4 regions of the Halomonas sp. GT genome follow, and region 4 is predicted to be linked to each of the others. Evidence: predicted binding sites of a transcription regulator. Region 4 holds the regulator's gene; each other region holds the start of a gene.
What was found. Region 4 encodes LexA, which represses DNA repair genes until DNA is damaged. Its sites were predicted from a motif close to TACTGTNTANNTANACAGTA; they were not measured.
Positions count from the first base shown of each region.

Region 1 (4,228 bases), 1.4 Mb from region 4:
TGACGTGGGTACTCGCTGGCTAGGCGAGTTGATACCGCTGATTGGATCTGCTGTTTCTGTTGCAGGGCCTGCACCGGTATCTCTGCTGATCGGCAGATCACCAGAGAAATCACCTTGTTGTTCAACGTTTACTAAACGCCCCGCGTTGTCGAACGTGAGGGTTACACGCCGCTGCTCAACACCCGCGTATGCTTTATCAAGACGATAAACGTAATCCCACTCCCGTGTGTCAAAGGGGGCTTCCAGCAGCGGGCGACCCATTACATAAGTAACTTGTTCTTGGGTCATTCCTGGCTGTAATTGGCTGACCATTTCTTCGGTCACCAAGTTGCCCTGAGGGATGTCACGCTTGTAAACGCCAACGTAGCTGCAGCCGCTAACAACGGTTAGGGCAACGGAAAGAGTAATGATACGAGTCAATTTTTGCATTTGAGCCTATTCTTCACTATCGTGGTTTCGGTCGATCATACCCGACCTAACCTGTTACTGCGAAGAGCAACCATGGCCGATCAGAACCATGAACTGCGCAAAGCCGGGCTGAAAGTGACCCTGCCGCGCGTCAAGATCCTGCAGATTCTCGAAAATGCTTCGGGTCAACACCACCTTAGCGCAGAAGAAGTGTACAAAACACTGATTGATGCGGGCGAGGATGTTGGCTTGGCTACCGTGTACCGCGTGCTGACTCAGTTTGAATCAGCAGGCTTGGTGATCCGTCATAATTTTGATGGTGGTCACGCGGTGTTCGAGATGACTCAAGAAGACCACCACGACCATATGGTGTGTTTAGAAAGTGGTGAAATCATTGAGTTTGTCGATGAAATCATTGAGCGTCGTCAGCAAGAGATCGCCGAAGAGCACGGCTATGAACTTGTGGACCATGCCCTGGTGCTTTATGTACGCCCCCGTGGGTCGGACGTAACGCGACAGGACAGTGGCCCCACAAATAAAAAATAGTCGCGCTAAATAAGACGCCCCCAGGGTGCGAGTGATGTTTCATTCGCGCCCTGGGGGCGTTTTTTATAGCGTGTAGTGTTTACTAGTGATTGGCGATTGAACAAACGCTTAGTGCGGCGGCCGTTGGCTAGCGTGAAGCATTTCCCTGGCGTGAGCGAGTGTTTGGTCAGATAGCGTTACACCGCCCAGCATGCGGGCAAGTTCACTAACCCGGCCACGCTCGTCCAGCAGGGCCATATGGGTCAGTGTGCTATCTCGTTTGGCACGTTTTTCAATATGCAGATGCTGATGCGCCTGAGCGGCGACCTGAGGTAGGTGGGTGACGGTCATTACTTGCCCGTTTTCGCCGAGCTTGCGTAGCAGTTGGCCAACAATTTCGGCCGTCGCTCCCGAGATGCCTACGTCCACTTCATCGAAGACCAAGCTGGGAATAGTGGAGTGGGAAGCGGCCACCACTTGAATGGCAAGACTGATACGCGAAAGCTCACCGCCCGAAGCCACCTTGGTTAACGGCCTAGCAGGCTGACCCGGATTAGCGCTAATCAGGAATTGAACGTGGTCCAGGCCTTCCGGCGTAGGCGTTTCTCGCGGGGTAACGTCTACCTCAAAGCGTGCTTTACCCATGGCCAGAAAAGCCAGTTGTTGCTGCACCTCTTTGCCTAAGCGAACGGCGGCTTTTTGTCGCGCCTCACTTAGTTGTTTAGCGTCGCTGCGGTAACGCTCGCGGTATTCAGACACTTGGTTGCTTAACGACTCCAGGTCGTCGTCGCTGGCTTCTAGCAGTTCGACTTCCTGGCTGAGCCGGGCATGCAGTGCGCAAATCTCTTCCGGGGCAACGTGGTGCTTGCGGCCGATACGGTGGACATCGCCAAGACGTTCTTCTACCCAGGCTAGGCGTTCCGGGTCTAGTTCAGTAGTACTGGCAAGACGATTAAGCTCGCTGGAAGCTTCCTCTACTTGAATGCGCGCATCGCTAAGCATAGCCAAGGTATTGGCCAGTGTGCCTTTGTCACTGCCGGGTAGCGCGCTTAAATGGGTATAGGCTTGGTTTAACAGTGACAGAGCGCCGCCTTCATCGCTCGCGCAGCAGTCGGCGGCAAACTGGGTTTCACGCAGCGTCTCTTCCGCATGGGCAAGGGTATGCTGTTCTTCTTCGAGGGTTTGCAGCTCACCTTCGGCCAACCCTAGTTGATCTAATTCTTCTACTTGGTAACGTAGCAGCTGTCGTTTTGCCTCAACCTCACTGCCTTCTTCGCTGAGTTTTTTTAATCGCCGTCGAGCGCTGCGCCACTCGCGGAACGTTTCAGCTAACTGCTGGCTACGCTCACGTAGCCCAGCATAATCATCTAGCAGAGCAAGGTGGGTTTCTTCACGCATGAGTGCCTGATGAGCATGCTGTCCATGGATTTGAATCAGCTGCTCGCCCAGCGATTTTAGGTCAGCGATGGTAGCAGGGTGGCCATTGATCCATGCTTTGGAGCGACCGCTGGCTGTGACCACACGGCGCAGCAAGCACTCTTCAGCAGGCAGCTCACGAGCAGTCAACCACTCAGTGGCAGCGGGCAGGTGTTGAATATCAAAACGAGCGGAAAGGTCGGTGCGTTCACGTCCGTGACGTACACTGCCCGCGTCGGCACGCTCACCTAAACATAGGCCAAGGGCACCGAGCAGAATCGATTTGCCTGCCCCAGTTTCCCCGGTGATCGCCGTCATGCCCCGGGTTAGGTCGAGTTCAAGGCGGTCGACAATAGCGTAATCTTGGATTGCTAGCTGCGTAAGCATTAAGGCCTCCTGAGGCAGTGCGGCACAGAAGCTGGATACTTATCCAATAATTGTTGTTTTATACAGTAGTCTGTAACTCACTTCAATGCCCCTCTTGAGATGGCTTTTATGGCCCCCATATAGCGTTCATACGTGGTTAATACTCGTTACTTAACCGAGGTGGCCGTCAATGCCACCGCTGCATATTTTTCAGGAGCTAGGCATGGCAAAAGAACCGCAAACCCCATTAGAAGATGAGCTGGCCCGCCAAGAGCAAGAGGCGGAAGTCACCGAGCAAGCGGCTGAAGAGCGTCTGGTCGAGGGCGAGTTGGAAGGCTTGATTGAGGAAGAGGCTGCGCTAGAGGGCGAAGTGGGAAACCCTGAAGCCGATATGCTAGCTGCTCAGGTGGAAGAGCTTGAGCAGAGCTTGGCGGAAGCTAAAGACCAAGCGCTACGTGCCGCTGCTGAAGCTCAAAACGTGCGTCGCCGGGCTGAGCAAGAAGCTGAAAAAGCGCGCAAATTTGCTTTAGAAAAATTTGTTAAAGAGCTATTGCCCGTTGTTGATAGTCTGGAAAAAGCCCTAGAGAGCATGGAAGACGGAGCCTCTGACGTACATCGTGAGGGCGTTTCCATGACCCTCAAAATGCAGTTAGGCGTATTGAATAAATTTGGCGTGGAAAGCGTTGAGCCCCAGGGTGAGCCCTTCGACCCGCAGGTTCACGAAGCGATGGCGATGGTGCCGAATCCCGAGCTTGAACCCAATACCGTCATGGACGTGATGCAGAAGGGTTATTTGCTTAACGGCCGCCTAGTTCGCCCAGCGATGGTGGTAGTCAGCCAAAAAGCCAATTAAGCATTGGCTGACGCAAAGCAAAAAAAAGCCCCTTGAAATGCTGCGAGCGGCCCCCAAATAAAGGGCAACCCGCGGGAAAACCCGCAAACGCTTTAAATTTCAAAAAGCAGATTTTTTGACATCAGCTTTCAAACATCAGTTTTGTAACAACCGAATTCGAGGTTTTTGCTATGGGACGCATTATTGGTATCGATCTGGGCACCACCAACTCTTGTGTGGCAGTGCTCGATGGTGACAGCGCTAAAGTAATTGAAAATGCCGAAGGTGGTCGTACTACGCCTTCCATTATTGCTTACACCGACGATGGTGAAACGCTGGTAGGCCAGGCGGCAAAACGTCAGGCTGTCACCAACCCTGAGAACACCCTTTACGCGATCAAACGCCTGATTGGCCGTCGCTTCAAAGATGATGTCGTACAAAAAGACATCAAAATGGTGCCTTACAAAATCACTGAAGCAGACAACGGTGATGCTTGGGTTGAAGTAAAAGGCAAGAAAATGGCGCCGCCGCAGGTAAGCGCGGAAGTGCTGAAGAAAATGAAGAAAACCGCCGAAGATTACCTCGGTGAAGCGGTAACTGAAGCGGTTATCACCGTACCGGCTTATTTTAATGACAGCCAGCGCCAAGCCACGAAAGATGCGGGCCGTATCGCCGGTCTAG
Region 1 covers NZ_CP020562.1:321,981-326,208, forward strand. The annotation lists gene B6A39_RS01570 (outer membrane protein assembly factor BamE) at 1-429, opposite strand, end outside; gene fur (ferric iron uptake transcriptional regulator) at 502-954, shown strand; gene recN (DNA repair protein RecN) at 1,063-2,736, opposite strand; gene grpE (nucleotide exchange factor GrpE) at 2,939-3,568, shown strand; gene dnaK (molecular chaperone DnaK) at 3,739-4,228, shown strand, end outside.
Region 1: the regulator LexA is predicted to act here: its motif matches at 2,785-2,804, upstream of recN (DNA repair protein RecN).

Region 2 (4,228 bases), 1.5 Mb from region 4:
CACATTGGTGTTCTTCAGTGTAAAGGGCTTTCATCAGTGGCTTGAAAGCTGGGATCCTTGCTTGTACCCGACAGGCAATACTCCTGATTTTGCCAAACCAGTGACAATTCGAGTTCAAGGGCTTTCGCAAAGCGTTGGAGGGCCTCTTCTTTGGGTAATGCCTCCAGAGGCATTGCCTCCTATTGTCGAGCCAGTCGATTTACCGAGCTCTGAGGAAGTTCATCGATTAATTCATACTAACGCTACGCGAGGGTTACGTGTTTGTCCTAAGGGCTATGCACTAACCTGGGGAAATCTTGATAACACTGAGATAGAACCTCTGGTTAAACTAAGTTCAATTGTGCTGTCTGTTTGCCTTGTTCAAGAGCTACGGTGCATAGAAGGCCGTTACGAAGTTACCTTGAAAGGTACCAAGCGTATTTCTATGGCGCTATTCGATACCAACCAACATGCTAGCCCTAAAACACTAAAGCTTTTGATTGAAACTGTACTTTGGGTATATGAAGAGAGGCCTGAGACACGTCTCGGCTTGGTAATGGATCGCTTGTCAATCGATATTGAGAAAGAGCAGCCGTTGCTTTCGGGTATGGAGAATCATCTCGAAGCTGCGCTCGATCAAGCACGTGATAGCTATGCCTTCGTGATACTTGAGCGCAAAGATGCTTATCACAAAGAAGTTCGTGAGCTTATGAAAGACATGAAATCTCACGCCGACCTATACGCGGCTAAGGTACGGGAACTTGTCAATTCACTAACCCGTGATGCGCTGGGTATTTTGTTTTTTGTTGCTTTCTCATTCATTGCTAAATTTGACAAGCAAAATTTTACAGCTCTTTTAGAAAGTACTGAGTTGGCATTCTTGGTTAAAGTGTTGTCTTACTACTTGGTGCTATCATTTGTCCTACAGTTAGCAGCCCACTGGCGGGATGTTTCACTTGCTGATCAAGAAAGTGAGGCATGGCTCGATGTGTTGCAGCACTACTCATCGCAAGCCGATAAGAAAAGTCGCTTTCTTCAGCCTATTAATAAAAGGCGAACGACTTTTTACTGGGCTTTGTTTATTGCAGGTGGAGCCTACTTTTTATTGGCTTTTATAACATGGAATTTACCGAGTCTAATTGGCTCTTGGGTTTAGATGAGCTGTTATATAAGTATGGAAGGTTCTCGCACTTAGTGGAGGGCTTTATAGAGGGTGGCTGGGCGCGGAATTATCGTGTGACAGAAACAATTTCCGAGAAATACAATATAGGGTAATCCCCCTTATCAGCGGTTAAGCTATACCCGGATTCGCTAGGACGCGGAGAAAATCAAGGTTTTGCTACGCGCAGGTTCGAGCGTTAACGCGGCTATGGTTGGAGTAGCGCCAAGAAGTTTACGGTTGCAGTTCTTGGTAAGTTGCACTACCGAAACCAAACACAAAAAGACCATAAGTCATCATAAGTAAGGATCGTTATGAGAAGCGAATTCTGGGTAAAGGTTTTGGGCGCGCTTATGGTAGCCACAGGTATGGGGATTGGCAAGTTGGTCGATGACCCTGCTTTTCATATCCGTGTTGTTCAAAGTGGCAGTCATGAAACTGTTTTCATTCTGCTTGCGTTAGTGATTGGTTTTACTTTCAAAGATGGTAACGATAGCGATTCGGTTAGCGCGCTTGTGTGGGCCGTCTTCATGGCCGTGATGGGCCTTTTTATGAATGGGCTTAATGATTTAGAAGATTCATACGTACAGTATGTTGGGTTCATTTTGTACGGTGGTTTTACAATCTCATTGATGGGCACGCTGGTGTACCTAATGAGGGCTATTAAGTTCCGCCAGTGAAGCTGGGTGCTCCGCTACTACTTCAACGGCAGCCACGCGGGCTTCATCATGTACGTCAACGACCCGGCCCACGATCAAAAAGACATCGACGACATGCGCAAGGCGCTTAAACAGAGCAAAGGGCCGGGCAACTTCCGCAACCTGTTCCTTTACTCGCCCAGGGGGAAAAAGGACGGGGTGCAGATCATCCCGGTGTCAGAAGTCGCGGCCAAAGATGAGTTCTACAACATCAAAAACATCACCCGCGACGACCAAGTAGCCGGGCACCGTATCCCACCTCAGTTGATGGGCGTGGTACCTCAAAACGCCGCCGGATTTGGCGATGCCGAAAAAGCCGCCAAGGTGTATGTGGGCAACGAGCTGGAGCCACTCCAGGCCACCTTCAAAGAGATCAACGAGTTCGTGGGGGAAGAGGTGGTGAGGTTCGATCCGTATTTACTGGATCTTGAGGCATAAAAAAAGCGCCTGGTTACCCAGGCGCACCGCTCGTTTCATCCTTGAAAAAAAGGAGCTTACGGCCCCGCAAGCGATAAAAGAACTATACCCTAAAACTGTATGTATGAACAGGTATTCAAGGATGATGAATCGACCGATTTTGCCCTGGATGGGCGGCAAGCGACGGGTGGCTAAACAGATCCTGCCACTCTTCAAACCCCACACCGCTTATGTAGAACCTTTCTGTGGTGGGGCGGCTATTTTCTTCATGAAGGAGCCAAGCAAAGTAGAGGTGATCAACGATGCGCATGGCGAGTTGGTGAGCCTCTATCGTGTGGTGAAGCATCACCCAGATGAGCTGGTAAAGCAGTTCCGTTGGGGGCTGGTCAGCAGGGAAGAGTACCTCACGCAAAAAGAGATCGACCCACGCCACCTGACGGATATTCAGCGGGCAGCACGTTTCTTCTATCTGCAGAAGCTAGCGTTCGGTGGCAAAGTCAGCGGTCAGACGTTTGGCACCTCTGCAGTATCACCGCCGCGCATGAACCTGCTGCGCATTGAGGAAGATCTTAGCGATGCCCACCTACGGTTATCCAGGGCGGTGGTCGAGCATTTGGATTGGGCGGAATGCATCCGGCGTTATGATCGGGAAGGCACGCTATTCTATCTCGACCCGCCTTATTGGAGTACTGCTGGATACGGCTGCGACTTCTCGCTGGAAGAGTACTACCGGATGGGGGAGAGGGCAGGGGCAGTTTGTAATCAGCGTCAACGACACGCCAGAGATGCGCGATGCCTTCAAAGGGTTAACCCTGCAAACAACTTTAATTAGGTATACTGTGGGGCAGCAAGCGACCGAGCCACGCGGTGAATTGATCATCACCAACCGCTAAACCTCTAGCCAGCTATCTAACCAACGCCAAGCCGCTCCGAAAGGGGCGGCTTATTCACTGTCTTTTGGATGGAAGCTAAAAATGGTTGAAGTCTTACTTACTTTAATTTCTAGGCTTTTGAACAGAAAGCCAAAGCTCGACGAAGTGATTGAAGCGTTGGGTGTTTATCAAAATGATCGGAGAAAACTATGTTCTCAATTGCGGCTGGAGGATGCTTTTTACAACGCATTCAAAAAGAGAGCATCAGCTAAGCTGATTGAGAAAATAGCTTCTATTAATTGGGGGCCAAGGGAGTCATTGATGATTTTTGGTCAAGCCGGACCTGCCGTCATATGTGATTTCACAACCCACAAAATGGAAATTAAAAGAAGAGTAAAATTGCCAGAGAAATGGCGTATGGTTATAGAGTTTTTAAGCGGTGTTTTATTTCTTTTAGTAGGTGTAACGCTATTTTTTTTGGGTACATACACTTTGTACCTGCTAGTAGGGCACATTTACTTTAATGATATCAAAACGCTCTATGACACAGGGTTAAAAGGATTTGCTCTACTTTTCCAGTCAAGCTTAATGGGTTTCGGCGCGACAATTTTTGGAGCTATGTTCACTCACCTTGGCTGGAGTTTGATCGCCAGCTTAGAAAGCGATACTAAGATCCTCGAGTTAGAGAGGATGCTTAACCAGACTCCAGACTAGATCTTCATTACCCACGCCGCGCCATCGTCACCCCGCCCGCGCGCTAAATGTAGTGGTTTTTATGCACCATTGCGGCAGTCCCTTAAGCCGCGCCACTGCTGGGCGGGAAGGCGGTTCTAAGGCGTGTATTTTTTATGCGTTTTCATGAGCGTTTATGCACTTTATTTAGAGTGGTGGGGAAAAGTGTGAGGCGCGTAGTTCCATAATGGCTTTTCGATGAGCTTCCCAGGTTTGCTCATCCATTAGGTGGTCAATAACGTGGGGCATCTCGGCGTATGTCAGCCAGAGTTCAGTTGTGTCTGTGGGAGTCATGCCTACCTTCGCGCCTTGGTGCTGCAGGCGGATATCAAAAACGATAGTGGGCTCGCCTTTCGGCGTGTAGCGGATTG
Region 2 covers NZ_CP020562.1:276,561-280,788, forward strand. The annotation lists gene B6A39_RS01340 (hypothetical protein) at 1-1,135, shown strand, start outside; gene B6A39_RS01345 (hypothetical protein) at 1,453-1,818, shown strand; gene B6A39_RS01350 (hypothetical protein) at 1,825-2,274, shown strand; gene B6A39_RS01355 (DNA adenine methylase) at 2,396-3,085, shown strand; gene B6A39_RS01360 (hypothetical protein) at 3,228-3,839, shown strand; gene B6A39_RS01365 (hypothetical protein) at 4,005-4,228, opposite strand, start outside.
Region 2: the regulator LexA is predicted to act here: its motif matches at 2,368-2,387, upstream of B6A39_RS01355 (DNA adenine methylase).

Region 3 (4,228 bases), 530 kb from region 4:
CGATGCCAATGGGCACGCTATTTGGCATTCTGTTTTTCTTGATGCTCTCAATGGCAGCGCTGACCTCGTCTATTTCGATGGTGGAAGCGACGGTGTCGTGGTTATGCGATAACAAAGGCATGACCCGTAAGTCTGCCTCTTGGGCGACGGGCATCGTGCTATGGCTGATCAGCACGCTGGCGATGCTATCGTTTAACCTGGGCGCTGATTGGGCACTTGCGGGCAAAAACTTCTTTGATTGGTTGGATTATTTGACCTCGCGCTGGATGATGCCGCTGGGGGGATTGGGTACGGTCGTGCTGGCGGGGTTTGTGCTGAAAAGTGAGACATTCCGCGATGAACTAGGCCTTGCACCGTTGCCTTATGCGCTATGGCTGACCATGGTGCGCTACGTTAGTCCGTTGGGTATTTTGGTTATCTTTGCTGATGCCTTGGGGCTTTACCAAGTTTCGTTCGCGGTGCATTGGCCGTGGCTGCTAGCAGTTTTGGTGGTCATGGTCGCAGCGGGGGAGACCCTAAGCCCGCGGCTGCGCCAAGCGCTGCGCTCGCGCTAGCCGCTGTTGTTCACGCTTCACCCTGGCGGCCGCAATGGCGCCAGGGTGAGTGCCTGCCTCCATGAGTTCGTCCCAGCAGGTGGTGTAACGGTCAGAGCGGTGTGCACAGCGTAGCTGCCACGGCGCTTCCGCCTCTGTCATTCCAAAACGAATGGTGCCTTGCCCCATGCGCTGATTGATGGCGTCAATGGTGTTCATCAAGTGCGGATGCGCCTTGGTTAAGGGCTGCAATAGTGAAAGCTGATACTGCTGCGCATCCACTAAGTCCAATAGCATGACGCCGGCTTTCATAAACTGAAAACCTGGCCGATACATCTGTTCAAGCCCTTCGCGCACGGCTTCTAAAATGATGCGGGTATCGTCGCTTGGCGATGCCAGGGGAATCATCGCGCTAGGCGAAAGTTGAGGCTGGTCTTTACGATGGCGGTTGGTGTTTAGAAACAACAACACGGCGCGGGTAAGGCTTTTCTGTTGGCGCAGTTTTTCGGCACTACGCTGGGCATGGCGCCGCAGCGCTGCGTGCAATTCCACTTTTACGCCGGTGGCTTGACCAAAAGAGCGCGACGTCATAATACGCTGACGCGGCTCTTCTAGTGCGTTCATTTCCAAGCAGGAGGTACCACGTAGCTCAAGTGCTGTACGTGCAAGCACTACTGAAAATCGTTTGCGAAGTTGCTTTGGGTCGCACTCCCGCAACTGCCACGCCGTGCGAATACCACTCACCGCAAGCCGTTCTGCTAGGCACCTACCGACGCCCCATACGGCATTCACCGGCAGCTGTTTAAGCAGCCCCATAGTGGTCGGGCTGTTGGCGGTGAGTAGGCAGACGCCTTGGTAGTGAGACTGCTTTTTGGCAACGTGATTCGCGAGCTTGGCTAACGTATGAGTAGGTGCCAGCCCTACGCATACGGGCAACCCTAAATAGCGGCGAATACGGCGGCGCACAACGTCCCCAAGCGTTTGACATTGAGCGTCGCTGAAGCCATCCAGGTAAATAAACATTTCATCAATAGAGTAAGGTGCGACGTCTGGGCAGGCATCTCGCAGCAGTTGGGCGAGTCGTGCGGACATGTCGCCATACAGCTCGTAGTTAGATGATAATAAATGAATCTCTCCCCGCCGATGCAAACCTTCCAGTTGGAAAGAAGGAGTGCCCATGGGGATTTCTAACGCTTTCATTTCAGCCGAGCGGGCAATTACACAGCCATCGTTATTCGACATCACGCCAACGGGTTTACCTTCAAGCGCGGGGTTAAAAACACGCTCGCAGGAAACATAAAAATTATTGGCATCAACAAGGCCAATCATGGCAAATACTCATGCACCACGGCGCGCACCACACCCCATAGCTGGCAATTTGTCTCTTCTAACGGCAGCGGTGGATAGTGGGGATGAGCCGAGCAAAGGTGTGGCGTGCCTTGATAGAGCGCATAACGCTTTATCAGTACTTCCTCTTCAAACATGGCGACCAGGATATGCCCTAAACGGGGCGGTATGCTGCGATCTACCACCAGTAAATCACCTTCGAATATCCCCCAGCCTTCCATGCTGTCGCCTGCGGCGGTGAGATAAAACGTGTGGTTGGGGTGTTTAATCAACCGCTCATTGAGATCTAGTGTGCGTGGTTCGTAATCTTGAGCAGGTGAAGGGAAGCCGCTAAACCCAGCACGACCGTATAACGTTGGAAATGGCAACGGCTGAGAGGTTAACGGCAGGGCTGTTGAAACCATCGTTGTTGTAAATGTGCTTGTTTCAAGCGTAGTTGTTTTTAAAGAGGCGGTTTGAGACGGCATCGTCGGCATCCTCATGAATAAATAATGTACTTAAGTACTGTTTTTATAGCCAGTATTTGTGAGCAGTATTTATTCATAGGGAGAAAATTGCAAGCGACGCTCAACGCTGGGGCCTACTGGCTCAGCGGGTGCTATTGGCTCAGCGGGCAAGCCATAGACCAACCACCAACGCGCTTATCACGGTAATCAAGAACACAAGATTGCGAGCACGGGTGTCACGACGTGGTTTCATGGTCATTTTCCTGTTGGTCATCATCGTTAAGAGCATTTCGAAGTAGTCGCAGCACGCAAGCGTTATCCGCATAAAGCGACAGATGTGCTGCGCTTAGCATGGTAACGTTTACGCCCTAGAGCGTCATCTGACGTAGATGACATTGCTTGGTTATCCGGCTTTAAAGAGATCCTGCTTATGAATGAATCGACCCACGTCGGTACCGCTGCGCAGCCGCTTTCCCTGGCGAATGGGCGGCTGGCGGCGCTTAGCTGGGGGCGTAGCACTGCGCCTACTTGGGTGGCACTGCATGGTTGGCTAGACAACGCGGCGAGCTTTAGCCGGCTGGCACCGCTGTTAGTGAAAGCGCTGGATATTCGCATTGTGGCGATCGACTTCCGTGGTCACGGGCACTCAGCTCATGCGCCGACAGGAAGCGACTATGCATTATGGGACTATACCCACGACGTGCTGGATACCATGGAGTCATTAGAGATCGAAAAAACGACGCTACTTGCTCACTCGATGGGGGCAGCCGTGGCTTGCCTAGTATCGGCAGCGCTACCCGAGCGGGTAGATAAGCTAATTTTGTTAGATGGCTTAGGAGCGCTAAACACACCTGCTGAAGAGACTGCAAGCCAACTACGCAAAGGATTAGTGGCTTACAGGCGGCCGCTTTCACGTCCTCCTCGTTATCCCGATGTTGAGAGTGCTGTGGCAGCGCGGGTAGCCGGAGGTGTCACGCCGCTGGACAGCATCACCGCCACGCCACTTGTCGAGCGCAACACACAGGCCACTGCCGATGGGCATGTGCAAATGCGCACTGATAGCCGTTTGTTAAAGCCTTCTTTGGTGCGCTTTACGCCCCAGCAAGTGTTGTCACTACTGGCGGAGATTCAAGCCCCGGTGCTATTGATAGAAGGTGAACGAGGTATTTTAGGCGAGCGGGACTGGGCAGAAAAAGCGCGGCAAGCAGTACCACAATTAACGCGCCATGTGCTAGCGGGCGGCCATCATCTGCATCTTGAACCTCAGGCGGTTCGTCACGTGGCCAGCATAATCAGTCAGCAAGCGTAGCGGGTATCTGATTGCTCGCGTTAGGAAGGTGACGATGAAGAAAGTAGCGCATGTTGTTAAAACACCTGGGGCAAGCAGCTGCTTGAATGGCGGTAATAAAGTTGCGCTGGTATTGGGAAGTGGAGGGGCTAGGGGGTACGCCCATATCGGCGTTATTGAAGCACTGGAAGCGCGCGGCTTCGAGATAATTTCGATTGCGGGTTGCTCCATGGGCGCGCTAATTGCTGGTATTTATGCCGCTGGAAAGCTGCCTGAATACCGGGAGTGGGTGTGTAACCTGGATTACTTAGACGTGCTCAAGCTGGTCGATGTGACCTGGAGTCCGATGGGCGCCATGCGAGCGAATAAGGTCATGAATAAGCTTGAAGAGCTGGTCGGCGATATGCTGATCGAAGATCTGCCTATTCCGGTGACGACCGTCGCGACAGATCTGGTTCGTCAACGTGAAGTGTGGTTTCAAAATGGCCCTTTACTCCAGGCAATCCGTGCCTCTATTGCCGTGCCGGGTGTCATTACCCCGGTGCATGTGGGGGATCAGGTGCTCGTTGATGGAGGCTTACTGAACCCATTGCCGATGATGCCGATATTAGCCG
Region 3 covers NZ_CP020562.1:1,199,078-1,203,305, forward strand. The annotation lists gene B6A39_RS05620 (sodium-dependent transporter) at 1-554, shown strand, start outside; gene B6A39_RS05625 (Y-family DNA polymerase) at 516-1,862, opposite strand; gene B6A39_RS05630 (LexA family protein) at 1,859-2,347, opposite strand; gene B6A39_RS05635 (alpha/beta fold hydrolase) at 2,757-3,635, shown strand; gene B6A39_RS05640 (patatin-like phospholipase family protein) at 3,670-4,228, shown strand, end outside.
Region 3: the regulator LexA is predicted to act here: its motif matches at 2,383-2,402, upstream of B6A39_RS05630 (LexA family protein).

Region 4 (4,228 bases):
ATGTCAGCAGAGGCGCTACGTAGCGCGTTTGAGCCAGTGGCAGAGGCCTTTCACATGCAGTGGTCGCTGGTTGATACTCAAAAACGCAGGCGTGTGGTGCTGATGGTGTCGCGGGAGTCTCACTGTCTGGTTGATTTGCTTTACCGTTGGCAAGCAGGGGAGCTGGACTGCGACATTGTTGGGGTTATTTCAAACCATGAAGATATGCGGTCACTCACTGAATGGTATGGCATTCCTTACCATCATGTGCCAGTAGACCCTGAAAATAAGCAAGCTGCTTTCGAGCAGGTTCAGGCGCAAATTGATAGTGCACGAGCGGACTGTGTTGTGTTGGCGCGTTACATGCAGATTTTGCCGCCTTCACTCTGTTCGCGTTATGCAGGACGGGTGATTAACATCCACCATAGTTTCTTACCCTCTTTTGCTGGTGCTAAGCCCTATCATCAAGCTTACCAGCGAGGCGTTAAGCTAATCGGTGCTACCTGTCACTATGTCACTGAAGAGCTGGATGCTGGGCCGATTATTGAACAAGATATTCATCGGGTCAGTCATTGCCATACGCCAACGGATCTCGTGCGTTTCGGGCGCGATGTCGAAAAAGCGGTATTGGCGCGTGGTTTACGATGGCATCTAGAAGACCGAGTATTAATCCATGGCAATAAGACTGTGGTGTTCAGCTAATCATGCTATTTAGTTAATCAGACTTTTTAATCAATTCAGATTTACAGCTGGCTAGTCGTTAGCTGAGGGTAGATAGGGGCATCCATGTCTTTCGCGCAAAGTGTTTTAGCTCCCTGGGCATTGTTGCTGACGTGGTTGGTATCGTTTAGCGTGCTCGCGTGGATGATATGGCTGCGCCCATGGCGATCACTGATAGACGATGTGGCGCTTCAGCATCGGTGGTTAGCCGCGACGCTTGCCGTGATGCTGATGTGGCAACTGCGTGCTCAGGCAGTCGATTGGTTAACCCTGCACTTAGTATTCACTGTCCTGATGACGTTGGTATTTAAAGTGCCGCTCGCATTAATTAGCAATGTGCTGATTAATGTTGCGATGTCAGCCGTTGGGCGCAACGAATGGGCGTTACTAGGCGCTAATGTGTTGGTAACCGGCATTGTGCCTGCGGTCGTTGCTGGTCTGGTATGGCGGTTTGTAGACCGACGTCTGCCTGATAATTTGATGGTCTTTCTTTTCGTATGCGGTTTTTTTGGCGCTGCGCTGGCAACATTGGGTGGAGGATTATCGGCTGTCTTGCTAATCATGGTGGCGGGTACCGACTCTGAAGCTGTGTACTTAGCCCAAGAGTATGCGCGCTTCTTACCCCTGTTAATGCCCTCCGAGGCTTTTATCACAGGGATGTTACTCAGTATTTTGCTGGTGTATCACCCGAGTTGGGTAGCTACGTTTAATGATCGTCGCTATATAGACTCTCAGTAACATTGCGATAGCCGGTGAGTATCTCTATCGAGTGCCTCACCGGTATTTACACTTACTCGCTTATCCCAGTGCTTGGCCGTTACCGCCACGTATGACACCAACGCCCACTCCTTCGATATCTAACTGCTGGGTGCGTAGATCAATTTCTATGGGCGCAAAGTCACTGTTTTCTGCAATTAGTGTCACCGTATGGCCCTGTCGTTTAAAGCGCTTTACGGTCACTTCATCTTCTAGCCTTGCTACCACAATCTGGCCATCTCGAACTCGATCGGTGCGATGTACGGCAAGAAGGTCACCTTCCAGTATGCCAACATCCTTCATTGATAAGCCCCGCACCCGAAGAAGGTAATCCGCTTTGGGAGTAAAGTATTCGGCGGGTAGAGGGCAATAACGATCAATGTGTTCCGCTGCTAAAATCGGACTTCCTGCGGCCACCTCTCCGATGACCGGTAAGCCATTTGGTAGTGGTTCTACATTGGTTGCGGGCGCCGTTGTCGAAACGTCACTTACATCCTGCGGTTCCTGATTAGGTAGTCGAATTCCGCGCGAGGTATTACGGATAATGCGGATGGCACCTTTGCGCTCAAGCGCTCTTAAATGTTCTTCAGCAGCGTTAGGAGAACGAAATCCGAGTGCTTTGGCGATTTCTGCGCGGGTCGGCGGGTAGCCAAATTCAGCCATTGTTTTAACAATAAAATCAAAAACATGCTGCTGACGAGCAGTCAGTGGACGCGACATAACAAACTCCAAAAAATTGAACAAGACAGTGGCTACATGTCGGCTTAAACAGTATGTGGTTAAGTATACAGTATGTTGCTCTGTCCAGTACATGCAAGAGAGCCCCGCAATGCCGGTCGCTATGGAAGTGTTTTGAGAAAATGGAGACAAGAGCGACTAGCCTGGGTGTTATATCAACGGCAAACGCGACAGCGACAGTTGGCAGGTGTCTGAATAGGTGCCTAGGGTTGATTTTAGCGTTGGGTAAAAAGCTAAAGATAAGTGATTGAGCCAAATAACGTTATGGCATAGTATTTAACGATGTTTTAAACACTCGTTTTCTGGAGGGCGCTATGGCGCAATCTGATACGGTAACACGTATCCTCGATACCGCTGAGGTGCTGTTTGCAGAGCGTGGTTTTGCTGAAACGTCGCTACGCAATATAACCAGTAAAGCGCGGGTTAATTTGGCCGCCGTTAATTACCATTTTGGTTCTAAAAAGGCGCTTATCCAAGCTGTGTTTGCGCGCTATCTAGATCCCTTCTCGCAACGTTTTCATACGGCGCTTGATGATCTTGAAGCGCAGTACAACGGTGATGTGATTCCTCTTGAAGTACTGTTGGAAACAATGGCAAGCACGGTGTTGGCCGTGCCTGCTGAGCGCAATAGCTTGAAGGTGTTTATGCGTCTTCTAGGGTTGGCGTATAGCCAGGCACAAGGGCACTTACGACGTTATATCCAGCAGCAGTACGGTGACGTGTTTACCCGTTTCACTGAGCTAGTGCGTCAGGCAACGCCAGATTTACCAGATGCTGAGCGTTTTTGGCGGCTGCATTTCATGCTGGGCACCGTAATTTTTACGCTGTCTGGTTTAGATGCACTGCGAGACATTGCCGCGAAAGACTATAATGAGCAAGTAACAGTGAGGGATTTGGTAAGACGTTTACGCCCTGTCGTAGTTGCCGCCATGAATGCACCGCTGCCGCCTGCTGCTGATGAAGGACATTATGCGAACGCCTACGCTAGCTGATCTGCCCCCGCAGAATGATGGGTGGATAGAAATCAATATCAAACAGCAGCAACTAAGCTGGTGGAAAGGGCGTACGTTGCTGCACACGTGTGCCGTGTCGACCGGCGAGAAAGGTGTAGGGCAGCAAGAGGGCAGTGGTCAAACCCCCCTTGGATGGCACTATATCCGCGCATCCATAGGTGACGGTTTGCCTAATAATGCCGTTTTTCGCGGGAGGCGGTGGACTGGGGAGGTATTTACGTCGGCACTTGCGATTGAATTCCCGCATCGTGATTGGATATTAACGCGTATTTTGTGGCTCTGTGGTTTAGAGAGAGGGGTGAATCGAGGCGGGGATGTCGATACTCAACGTCGCTTCATCTACCTTCATGGGACTCCACCTGATCAACCGATGGGCGTAGCCGCTTCGCATGGTTGTATTCGGTTGCGAAATGATAACTTGGTGTATCTTTTTGAGCATGCGCCGCCGGGCACACCCGTTTGGCTTCATGATGGCCAAACCTAGGCAACTTATTATTGATTTTTTGACACGAGAGATTGATCAACTAAAATTGACGGCCCTTTTGTTGGATCCATCACAATGACTCAATCTTTAGGCCCGGTCATGCTCGACCTTGAAGGGCCGCGATTAACCAAAGCTGAAAAACATCTTTTGATGGACCCTGCTGTGGGCGGTGTCATTTTATTCGCTAGAAATGTCGAGAATGCTTATCAGGTTAGAAAGCTTTGCAGTGATATTCGTCGTGTCCGCGGTGAGCTGTTGCTTGGTATTGACCAAGAGGGCGGTCGCGTTCAGCGAATTAGAGAAGGCGTTACTCGCATGCCAGCTATGGCACGTATTGGTGATCAATTCACTGAGGATTCGGCATCCGGTCTTGCATTAGCAAAAGATGCGGGTTGGTTGCTGGGCATGGAAATGGCTGCCTGCGGTCTTGATATCAGCTTTGCTCCTGTCTTAGATGTCGACAGTGGTATATCTAGTGTTATCGGTGATCGCAGCTTCAGCACCGACCCTGCGCATGTCGCTGTTCTAGGGCAGAGTT
Region 4 covers NZ_CP020562.1:1,728,338-1,732,565, forward strand. The annotation lists gene purU (formyltetrahydrofolate deformylase) at 1-681, shown strand, start outside; gene B6A39_RS08085 (energy-coupling factor ABC transporter permease) at 766-1,437, shown strand; gene lexA (transcriptional repressor LexA) at 1,498-2,175, opposite strand; gene B6A39_RS08095 (TetR/AcrR family transcriptional regulator) at 2,508-3,185, shown strand; gene B6A39_RS08100 (L,D-transpeptidase) at 3,163-3,690, shown strand; gene nagZ (beta-N-acetylhexosaminidase) at 3,766-4,228, shown strand, end outside.